2 regions of the Vallitalea maricola genome follow, and region 2 is predicted to be linked to the other one. Evidence: riboswitches for the same ligand, from Rfam matches in the RefSeq annotation. Region 2 holds a riboswitch; the other holds the start of a gene.
The links. A riboswitch is a leader RNA that binds a small molecule or an ion and turns the genes downstream of it on or off. The one in region 2 is predicted to bind cyclic di-GMP.
Positions count from the first base shown of each region.

Region 1: it holds a riboswitch for cyclic di-GMP, as region 2 does, so the genes downstream of both, AACQ14_RS00400 (hypothetical protein) here and AACQ14_RS05075 (transglutaminase-like domain-containing protein) in region 2, are expected to answer to the same signal.

Region 1 is NZ_BTPU01000001.1:101,614-107,754, forward strand. Features, by position in the region: gene AACQ14_RS00390 (S-layer homology domain-containing protein) at 1-2,136, shown strand, start outside; gene AACQ14_RS00395 (S-layer homology domain-containing protein) at 2,242-4,512, shown strand; cyclic di-GMP riboswitch class I at 4,672-4,753, shown strand; gene AACQ14_RS00400 (hypothetical protein) at 5,040-6,141, shown strand, end outside.
Region 2 is NZ_BTPU01000015.1:620-6,760, reverse strand. Features, by position in the region: gene AACQ14_RS05080 (site-2 protease family protein) at 1-342, opposite strand, end outside; gene AACQ14_RS05075 (transglutaminase-like domain-containing protein) at 594-1,400, opposite strand; cyclic di-GMP riboswitch class I at 1,393-1,472, opposite strand; cyclic di-GMP riboswitch class I at 1,498-1,582, opposite strand; cyclic di-GMP riboswitch class I at 1,615-1,703, opposite strand; gene AACQ14_RS05070 (MBL fold metallo-hydrolase) at 1,833-2,687, opposite strand; gene AACQ14_RS05065 (BlaR1 family beta-lactam sensor/signal transducer) at 2,710-4,506, opposite strand; gene AACQ14_RS05060 (BlaI/MecI/CopY family transcriptional regulator) at 4,519-4,896, opposite strand; partial or broken gene AACQ14_RS05055 (S-layer homology domain-containing protein) at 5,131-6,141, opposite strand, start outside.

The DNA of each region.
Region 1 (6,141 bases), on a different contig from region 2:
TCAATAGACGAAATGGCATCGTCGCTTAATATTTTAAATATATTAAGAGGAAATGGTGATGATTATAATCTTGAAGGACAATTGAAGAGATCAGAGGCAGCAGCTTTTATTGTCAGACTACTTGGTGTTGAAAAAGAGGTAATAGCTGATAAGGCTAAATATGTTAAAACAGAATTTCTAGATGTTCCACAAGATGAATGGTACTCCCATTACATAGGTTATGTATCATCTAAAGGTATTGTTAATGGGTTTGGTAACGGTAATTATAAACCTGATGAATATGTATCAGAAAAAGCATTTACTAAAATGGTTCTAGGAGCTATGGGTTATTATCAAGATAAAGACTTTCAATGGACTAATATTTATAAGTTTGCTTATTCAAAAGGACTTTATAAAGATGATATATACAAAACTAAGCTATCTGATGATTTATATTACACAAGAAAAGGTGTTGTAAAAATATTATATAACTCATTAGATAAACAAGTTGAGGATATTAATAAATCTATTATTCAAAGACTTATAGATAATGGATTTACAACCAAAGCGAAAGCTGAGCAAACTGGTTTGTATAAAGAAGACAGTATTAAAACTGAAATTAAATCTATAAAATCAGTAACTAATGATAAAATAAAAATAGTTTTAACAGAAGAAATAATAAAATTTGATAAATCTAATGTAGTTATTATAGAAGAAGAAAACTCTAATAAACTAAATGTAAAAGATATTTTATTTAATAAAAATATAATAACAATAATTACTGATAAACAGATAGCTAACAAAAATTATGAGATTAGTTTATTAAACATTACTGATAAGGAAGGAATTAATACCTCAGAAATAAAAAGTAATTTTGTTGGATTTCAACAACAAGAAATAATTTCTAATTTTTTTAAAATTTCTAAAGTAGAGGCTGTAAGTAAAAACATTATTAATGTATATTTTACACATCCAATTAATCAAAGTGCAGGAATTCCAATGTATTTTGATATTAAAAGAGGTGGAGAGATGTATGTAGATGGTAGTTTTTCTAATCTTTCTGCAAAAGTTCTTGGAAGTGTTGATAATTGTGTAAGTCTTTTCTTAAAAGAGGATGATTTAGCTGAAGGTACTGACTATTCTGTTGTTATTAGTGGTGATTTGGCTAGTAATTATGGAGTAAAATTAAATGATGGTAGTGGAGAAGAGTTTGGATTTATTGGTAATCATGATGATAATCAAACTTTGCAGATAACTAATGTTGAACCTATTGAAAAAGATTATATAATGGTTACGTTCAATAAAGATATTGATGTATCAACTGCAACTATACCATCTAATTATGAGTTAGAAGATACTGATGCTAATATAATAATGAACAGTTCATTGGGTGCTTCTATGGCAGGCGAGGGTGCAGATAAGTATAGAAAAGTAAAAGTTAGATTTATAAATATGAAGAAAGATCATAATTATTTACTTAAAATAAAGAACATAAAGGATGCATATAAACAAAGTTATATATCAGAAGAGATTGCTCCTTTTTATGGATATCCTGATAATGCGGCTAGTCTTAAGATAGATTATGCATATTCTGAAGATAAGAATACTGTAAAAGTATATTTCAATAGAAATGTACCTAGTAATATTGTTAATGCTACATTTGTGATGAATGGTGTTTCCTTTGTAAGTAAACAATTTTTAGATATTGAACCTAGAGTTTTAACTCTATATATAAATTCAAGTACACCACTTCAAAATGGTACTAATTATAAATTAAGTATAATTGGAGCAAAAAATGAATTTGGAGTACCATATACTGGTTCTATAGAATATACGCTTCAGGGTACCTCTACAGAATCTGGAGATATTGGTATTACAGAATGTAAATTTATTGCAAATGATACTGTATTCATAAAATTTAACAAAGAAATTAATCAATCAGCCAATAATGCTTCAAAATTTAAATTAGAATATACTGAATCTGATACCACAAAAACTATAACAGCTTCAAATATCAACTTTATTGATAGCAAAACAGTATCAGTTAAATTTAGTAATATTGATATGAATACAAAATATAATGTGAAAATAAGTAATTTAGTAAATTTCTCAAATCAATTTACTACCAGAGAAGTATCATCTTCAATAGAACAGTAGTAAATAATAAATAAAATCATAGGTTGAACCTATGTTTCTACCTATGGTTTTTATATTTCAACGACAAAATAATCATAAATAACTAATGAAGAAAGGACGGTTTTTATGACAAAAAAAATTAGTGCATTATTATTAGTTTTATGTATGATTTTATCTACTAGTCATAATATATATGCTATCAATAATAACGTAAATAAGATTAACGTTTTGACCAAATTGGAGATTCTTAAGGGTAATGGAAATAGTTTGAATCTTGAGGGACAATTATCCAGAAGTGAAGCAGCTGCTTTTATAGTTCGACTTTTAGGTGAAGAACAAGAAGTTACAAATAATAAAGAAAAATATAACAATACTGGTTTTATAGATGTACCTCAAAACCAATGGTTTGCTCCTTATATAGGTTATTGCGTTCAAAAAGATATTATAAATGGATATAAAGATGGTACATTTAAACCTAAGGATAAATTAGGTGAAAAAGCATTTTTTAAACTTATTTTGACGTCTTTAGGATATAAATATAATGAAGACTTTACATGGAACAATGTTTTTTCTAAAGCATATGGTATAGGATTAGTATCTGACCTTAGTTATTCAAATGGACACAAAGAAGATACCAATTTTACTAGAGGAGAAGTAGCTGATATTATTTATCGTACTCTTCAAATGAAAAACAATAAGACTAAAGTCAGAATGGCTCAAGCATTTGTTGATAATGCTATGATATCTAAATCAGATGCAATAGAGTATGAATTAATAGAAGATGAATTAGAAACAAAAATTTCAAGTGTTATTGCAAAAAATTCAACTACTATAGAAGTCACTTTTAACGAACATATACAACCTATTACACTTGAGAATATATTAATATATGAGGCTAGTGGTACTACAGAAATTCTACCAATACAAGACATAAGTAAAAAAGAGTCAACAGATACGTATATTATCAAAACTTCAGAAGACCAGAAAATGGACGAAGAATACATTATGTTAGTGGATAAGGTTATAGATACTAATGGAAATCCAGCAAATACTTTAAATACTAATTTTATGGGATTTCGTGCTGATGAATTAGTATCCGATTTCTTCAGAATAAGTAAAGTAGAAGCTATAAGTAATAATATTATTTATGTTTATTTTACACATCCAATAAATGATAATGCTTTACAATCAGCTTTTTACACTATTGAAAAAGATGGAGCAGAAATTATTAAAGGTGATAATACTAATATTTTAATAAACAAATTATCTACTTGTAATAATGGCGTTTCAATATTTTTTAAAAGTTATGTATTTACAGAAGAAGAATATTTCAATTTAGATGTTAATGGACAATTGTCTAGTACTTATGGAGTTGGATTGAATAAAGGTGATGGGGACTCAGTAAAATTTAAAGCATCAGTATTACAAAATGATATTTTTAGTGTTGAAAGCTGTTTACCAGTAAATAATCGTACTATACAACTTAATTTTAATAAAGAGATTAACCCTAAAATAGCAAAACAAGTATTCAGTTATTATATAACAGACTATAATAATACTCCAATTAAAATTGATAAAGCTGAAGTACTGCAAGAAGGTGTTGATGCGGGGAAAGCTGTACGATTAACTATTAATTCAGTTATTTTGGTTAACAAAGAATACAAAGTACTAATTAATCATATGACAGATGTAACAAACCAATTTTCAATCTATGATAAAGAATATTTATTTACTGGAAATTATTATACTGTTAAAGATATTGAAATAGAAGCTGTTTTACCAGTTGATGAAAATACAATAATAGCTTATATTAGTAAACCACTTGATGAAGAATATGCTAAGATAGCTAGTAATTACCAAATACAAGGTATTACTACACCATCATTTATGGCTATACCAACAGCAGTCTATTATGACAATGAAAAAGATTCGCATATGATAAAGATTTATTTATCAAAAGATAAAAAATTGAAACAATCCCAATCTTATAAATTAAGAGCTATTACATTAAAGGACACCATGGGTAATGTACAACATGTAATAAAAACAAATCAATTTAATTTCACGTCCAGTAATTCAGTTGATATTTTTATCAATGAAGCCAAAATAATTGGAGATAAGACTATCAAAATAGGATTTAATAAAGAAATTGATTTTAATATTAATAATGTGCTAGCGTCAAATTACAAATTAATATATGTAGAAAATGGCGTAGAATACAGTAAGATACCTATAGGTGCAAATTATATAGATGAAAATACAATTACACTAAACTTTGATGTTTTAAATCTTGAAAAAGACTATAAAATAACATTTTCTAAATTAATTGATTATGGAAAAAATGAAACAGATAATAAAGATGGTAAATATTCTATGGAAGTTACTTCAGGAAATTAAAAGTTATTATATATCCCAATAACGTATGGTTATTGGGTTTTTTATTTCACAAATATATTATTAATATAAAGTTGAAATTTGTTTTAAATATAATATTAGAAAAACATATATTATGTATTGACTATATAAACATCTAATGATATTATTAAATTGTAAAATTAAATATAAGGGCAAACTTACTGAAAAGTAAGGACGCAAAGCTAGAGTCTAAGGTAAATACTATGACAGTTCGGCTGCTTTGAATCATATATATATTCAAAGCAGTTTTTATTTTGTCAAAAACTAGAATTATATAATTTTATAATTATTAGATTCGGAAAATAATAAAGCAATATTGCTTTATTTGTAATATATTTTAATATTAACAACATAATAATAAATATCATCATGTTGACAATATTATATTCAAGATAAGACTGATAATGATTTTCATAAGGTTAACCACGTTCCAAAAAAAACGAGGCTGAAAACAGAGAGCCTACCTCTATAAGAAAGAAGGACAGAAAACTATTATAAGAGGTGATTAGTTGAAAAAGAAGTTTTTAAAGAAATCGTTAGTGTTTTTGTTTGCTTTCATGTACTTAACGAGTAATTTAGTATATGCTCAAACAGAACAACAAGATTTAACTGGTAATATTATAATATCAGAAAATGTAACAGAAAATACAGGAGAGCCAGTGGAAAATCCAGGAGAGCCAGTGGAAAATCCAGAAGAGCCAGCTGAAAATTCAGGGGAGCCAGTGGAAAATCCAGAAGAACCAGCTGAAAATCCAGAAGAGCCAGTGGAGAATCCAGAAGAACCAGTGGAAAACCCAGGAGAGCCAGTGGAAAACCCAGGAGAACCAGTGGAGAATCCAGAAGAACCAGTGGAAAATCCAGGAGAGCCAGTGGAAAATCCAGGAGAGCCAGTGGAAAACCCAGGAGAGCCAGTGGAAAATCCAGAAGAACCAGTGGAAAATCCAGGAGAGCCAGTGGAAAATCCAGGAGAGCCAGTGGAAAATCCAGAAGAACCAGCTGAAAATCCAGGAGAACCAGTGGAAAATCCAGAAGAACCAGTGGAGAATCCAGAAGAACCAGTGGAAAACCCAGAAGAACCAGCTGAAAACCCAGCAGACCCAGGAGAAAATCCAAGTGAGTCAGGGGATAAACTAGATCAATCAGAGGATTTAGATGAACTAGAAAGTGCTAGCAGAGATATGGATATGTTATCCGCTATAATGCTAAATGAAAATGAGTATATTATTAGTTGGATAATTAATAAATCTGCTACATTAGCAGTAAATCAAGTAAGTGGTGCTGATATCAGAGTTGAAAAAGAACAAAATTATAGATATAAGTTAACAGCTACAGCTAATGACGAAAGTCATAGAATTGTAGGTTGGAAAATAACAGACACTAGTAATGGTTCTGAATCAATTTTTAGTAAAAGTGATATACGTATAGGAAGAAGACCAACATTATTTAATACAGATGTTGATTATAAAGTTAAGAAGAATAGAAGATATGAAGCTACTCCAATAGTTGAAACCATATATTCACTTACTGTAAATTATGATAATTCACTAGGAGAAGTATATATTGATGGTACCAAAGTAGATAATGGATATAGTGCAATATATGAAGAGGGTA
Region 2 (6,141 bases):
CCTAAATGTTGAAACAAAAATAGGTATTAAAACTGCCATTAACAGCAAATTAGATAATATACCAATTAATGTTATGGATATAAGACCTTTTTTCTTATCTCTTAATCTACCAGTATTAAAACTAAAAGGTTTTTGCCATCCAGCCCCTAAAAACATAAAAGAAATTATTCCAAATGGATCCATATATTTTAGTGGATTAAATGAAACTTTGGTTTCATTCTTATATAATGGATGAACTAAATACTTGTAACAAATAATTCTAGGATATTCATGAACACATACTACAATTACTGCACAGACAAAACTAATTACTATTTCTATTAATAATTTTATTGCTTCCATGTCTTACACCTCATTTTTCATTCTATAAGATATTGTACTAATAATTGGTTATAATTTCAAGCAATACTTGAAAAATCTTTGATTTATCCTAGATTATTATTAGGAGATATAAAATTTATGATACGTTATAAAAATGATATAGAAAAAAGAAATTTATCAGATGTATGGAGATATATAAAAATACTTGTTTAAACTCTAAGTATAAAATTAATTCAAAAATTACTTTGAGAGGGATCAAATATTATTCATTATTAAAATACCTTTTTAGCACTATAATCTGAAGGATCTTTTTCATAAGAAACTTTTACACCTTCTGATTTATATGCTGCATCAATGGTAGTGTCTACAACTATCCAATTGTTATCAACTAACACTTCATTCCAAGCATGATAGACAGAAGTGAAATTACTATCGCCATGAACAAGCTTTGTAGGAATGTTAAGGCTTCTAAGCATAACTGCAAATAGAGAAGCATAATCGTAGCATATTCCTTTTTCACTAGCTAACGTTTCATTAGTTGAAGGTAAATATCTGCTACTAACATTCTTTGCTTTTTCATCATCATATTTAACATTATCGATTATGTAATTATATATAACTTCTATTTTCTCTCTGTCAGTCTTGGCATCTTTAGTTAGTTCTTTAGCTAGAATAGCTGCTTTTGAATCGCTTGTCCAATGTACATTCTGAACACTTGCTAAGAATACTGTATTATTAGTTGTATCATTATGTACTTTACTAGATGTTAACAATTTGTACTTGTTACCATCAGCTCTTTTATATATTCCTACAGTATACTCACCATTGCCCATTTGTAATGGTAGCTCTTCATTTGAAGAATTAAGGTTATAGATATATTTATCCGAACCCTTCTTCACGACAACTTTTAAGTCAGAATAATTAGTAGTATCATAATTGATACTTACTGTGCCGTTATCAGCATTGACCTTTATAATTTCACTCTTAGCAAAAGCGGTTGTCCCAGCTAATGCTACAAAAATTAATGCAACTATAAAAGTTAATACTATTTTTTTCAGTTGTAACTCTCCCTTCGGCATCTGGCTATCTTCATATATGAAGACCCTATAGTTTTGCGTCCCTACCTCACGATAGGTTTGCCATATTCGTGGGAAAGAAAAGTAATAAAACTCTTCTTTCGGTAACTGGCTGCCATATCATTTTTGACTTAGGCCCTTTAGTTTTGCGTCTTCAGCTTTCACTGAATTTGCCACTTCGAGAAAAGATTTGACTACTAGGTAATCAAAGTCTTCCTCTGGTAACTGGCTATCATAGCTTATAATTAAGCCTTAGACCCTATAGCTTTGTGTCACATATTTTCATATGCTTTACGATTTACAGAATAATACGGTCAATACTGCCGACTCTTTGACTACCCTCTCATTGATATTATATCACATATTGTTAATTTGGTAAATATTTCTTTATATATTACATCTAATAAACAATAGATAGCACTAAGTTAATCTGATTCATTGCTCTAATAGATTCTCAGTATTTTCTAACAAAGAATAATCGCCTACTTCACCATGACCAGGAACAATTACATCAACACTTTTTTCACTATACTTTCTTTTTAATTTCTTTATGCTTTCTGACCATCCCATAATATTTGCATCTGCTGTATTACCTAAGTTTTCTGATTCAGCTGATTTCACCATACAACCACCAAACAATACTTTTTTACTAGGGTAATAAACGACAATGTTGTCAGGAGAATGGGATTCTTGTGGATAATAAAGTACTAATTTTTCATCTCCAAAAACAATTTCCATTTCCTCATCAATATCTATATTAACTATTTCAGTAGGCTCTATATACTCAAGTTTAGTGTAAACATCATAATATTTTTTCAATTCAGGATCTTTTAGCCAATCTAAAAAAAGCTTTCTAGCATCTTCTCCTCTTTCTTTAACCATATTTACCGTTTTTGATGTTCCTATAATCTTAATATCTTGTTCAGCAAGATATTTATTTCCACCTAAATTGTCAAAGTGGAAACCAGTATTTATTTCTATAAATTTAACCTCTTGACCTGCTCGTTCTCGGACCCACTCAATAATCTTTCTGGTTGCTTCGTTTTCATAAGGTGTATCAATTAGGGCTACATCACCATTTTTCATTTCAATAATCATAGAATTTCCATCCCATGGAAATTTATGATTTACTACTAAAACCCCCTTCTTAATTTCTTTAATGGTCAAACTATCATCAATATTAACTTCATCATCAATATCTAGCTTATAAATATAGTCATCCTTTTTAGCACTGCATCCAGCGGTAACCATTATTACTATCATCATTACTAATACAAAAAATTTTTTCATATAAAATTCTCCCTCATTATTCTTAGTATATCCCTTTATCATTTAATATTTTTAGCGCTATTTTGCGAGCGTTAACACCATTTGCATCACTATCGCCTTCAATGTTAACCGCAAAATAGTATACGTTATTATTTTTTTCCACATAACCAATAAACCATCCATTGATTTCATGTTCATTTGAAATCAATGTTCCTGTTTTTCCAGCCAAAACACTATTCTCTTTTTGTGATAATTTTATAACTTCTTTTACCGTATCTATGTTTTCTTTCTTAAAGGGTATTTCGTAATTATGTGTTTTTTTAAGAAATTCGACTTGTTCTATAGGTGAAATCTTTAATGCTAATTTACCATTTATAATACTTTCTATCCCTCCCCAACCAATTTCATTACCGTAATTAATATTCTTAATCACGTCTGTCATTATTTCTTTACCTATATCTCTACTTAACTTTTCAAAATACCAATTAACAGAAAATTTCATCCCAGTTTTTAAGTTATGATTCATGTTCCATATATCATAAGGATATTTCGTTCCATCCCATATCAACTCTGACATTCCGTCTTTTATGATACCCTCTTCAAGAGCCGTTACAGCAATAACTATCTTAAAAGTGGACAATGGTACCATACGCTGTTGAGCCTTATAAGAATTATAAATGTAATAATTGTCTTCATTCTCATTTAACATAACAAATGTCCCATCATATTTATCAAAATATTCTTTTAAGTGTTCATCTATTATATTTATAGGTAATTCTGACTCTTCGTAACCCATTACATTCTGTCTATTGCTTAATAAGATACATGCTAATACTACAAAAACTATTGCTTTTTTGATTTTTGTTGTTTTTTTCTCCTTTTTAAATTCTGCAATACTATGAATGCGAGTTTTAATATTTGTTTTTTTGTTACTAAATCCTACTATTCCAGGGATGGATGAAGAAAAAGATATTTTTTCAATCATAGTAATTATTGTATTACCATAATCCTTATATTCATGTGATTCCAAATGAGAAAGGACATATGCATCGCAAGCAACTTCACAATCCTGACGCATTTTATAAAATCCATAGCTGACCAATGGATTAAACCAATGAATAACCTGTAACATAACACAGATCCAATTCTTTATAATATCCTTTCTTTTATAATGTGCTAGTTCGTGTAGGATAATGTATTCCAGTTCCTTTGATGTTAAATCCTGTAAGATAGCTTTTGGGAATACTAACATTGGTTTAAGAACACCTAACAATATGGGTGTTTTGAACAAATTACTTTCAGCAATACCTATTTTTTTATCTACCTTCATCTTTAGCTTGCAATCTTCCACAATCATCTTTATATTTTCATCTACATTAATTTCATATTCACGTCTTAATCTAAAATTTAAGTATAAATTATAACTTATTATAATTATTGATATTAGTAAAACACCTATTAACCAAACCATAGTCCCTTTATCATATAAGAATGTCAATTGATTCTGTGTCATAGATATTGCGTAATCACCTGAAATATTTGTTGGTTGATTAAGCATATTACTATTTCCAAGAGGTTCTAATAATGTATCATTGGTGATAATGGCAATATCGCTTTTCTTATTTAATAAGTAATTATATATATTAAAAAAACTAAAACTGGTTTCAACAGATTCTATCAACACCATCCTTAATATAAGTATATACCATATGGAATAATGCCACATTGCTCCTAATCTATTTTTAAATATGGTTTTTATGCTAAGAATAATCAAGATGACAATACTTATTATTATTGATGAATGAAATATTTGAATAGTCAACTCATGTAAATTAAACAATATCTAACCTCCTTATTTTTCCGTCTTTTCGTTAAGAATCTTTTTCAAATCATTTATTTCATCCTTACTAAATGCCTCATCTTCCAAAAATTTTGCAAACATCAAGCTGAAAGTGCCATTATAAACACGGTTCAAGAAATTTTTGTTTTCTTTTCTTTTACATTCATCTTCGTTAACAATAGGGTAATATAAGTATTCTCTGCCCTTTTTATCAAATGAAATTGCTTGCTTTTTCAATAATCTATTTATTAATGTTCTTATGGTTCTATCATTCCAATTGACATGATTACCCAAATGATTAATTATTTCATTCGCTGTAAGGGGTGAAGTCGACCAAAGTATATTCATTATTTTCCATTCTGCACCTGATATTTGAGTATTTTGTTCCATATAATCATCCTCTTTCTTTTCTCAAACTATTACATATGTAATAGTTTCTCAAGTTATATATTACACCTGTAATACTTGTATGTCAACTGTTTATTCTAATAATTTAAAACCCCTTTTACTACCAGTTTAAGCTTATAATATAATTTATTTAACCGCCAAAAGGACTTAGCCTATTGACTAAGTCCTTAAAATAAATGATTATTTTTTTGTTCATTTACTATTTCATATTATGTCTTATTGCTGATCTCCACTATCTTGATTCTCTTCTTCATTATTTTCTTCTTTGTTAAATTTTACTGATGCAGCTTCAATATCTCCATATGCCCAATGGTCATTAGATACATCACTAAACGAAGGATTTACTGTATCTAATTTAGGTCTAGCTATAATCTTATTGATCATAATTACTATTTGCTCTCTAGCAGTATCGGTATCAGGTCTAAATGTTTTATCTTCAAAGCCTTTTACTACTCCAGCATTATATAATTTATTTATATATGATTGTGCCCAATGTCCTGAAATATCTGTAAAGATACTTTCGTCATCTTTTACTTCTGCACCAACATAATCCCAATATGCTGAGAATACAACTGCTATTTCAGATCTTTTTATAGCCTGATTTGGTTTAAATGTTCCATCATCATATCCTTTGAATAAACCTATCTTGGTTATCGCTTGAATGTACTTGTATGCCCAATGAGCATTTGTTACATCAGTATAGCTAGAATCTCCTGATTCTTCAGTATCTAATTTTAGAATTCTTGCAAACATTGCAGCTACTTCCGCTCTTGTAACAGCTTTTTTAGGTTTAAATGAACCATCTGGAAATCCCTTGATATAAGGATCATAAAATTCTATGGCACCTAATGGAGTTGTAGGTTCATCTATTATTATTTCTTCGTCTAAGTCTCCATCTTCATTATCATCAGTTGTGTCTCCTCCATCTGAAGGATTATTATCTTCTCCTGATGGGTTGTCACCTCCGCCTGAAGGGGTATCTCCGCCACCTGAACTTGGTCTTTGCTTAACTACTACCATTCTTGTTATCTCGTTGGCTTCATTCCCATTCTCATCAGATACATTGTAATGATAGATATATATTCCTGATACATTTGTTGATATTCTTTCTACAAGGTTACCATCTTTAGTTATAGTCATCACTATATTCTCTGTTATATCTCCATCTTTATTGTCTAAAGCAGTTGCTCCTGCATCTGTATACGTTCCTCCATAAGTTACTTCTAC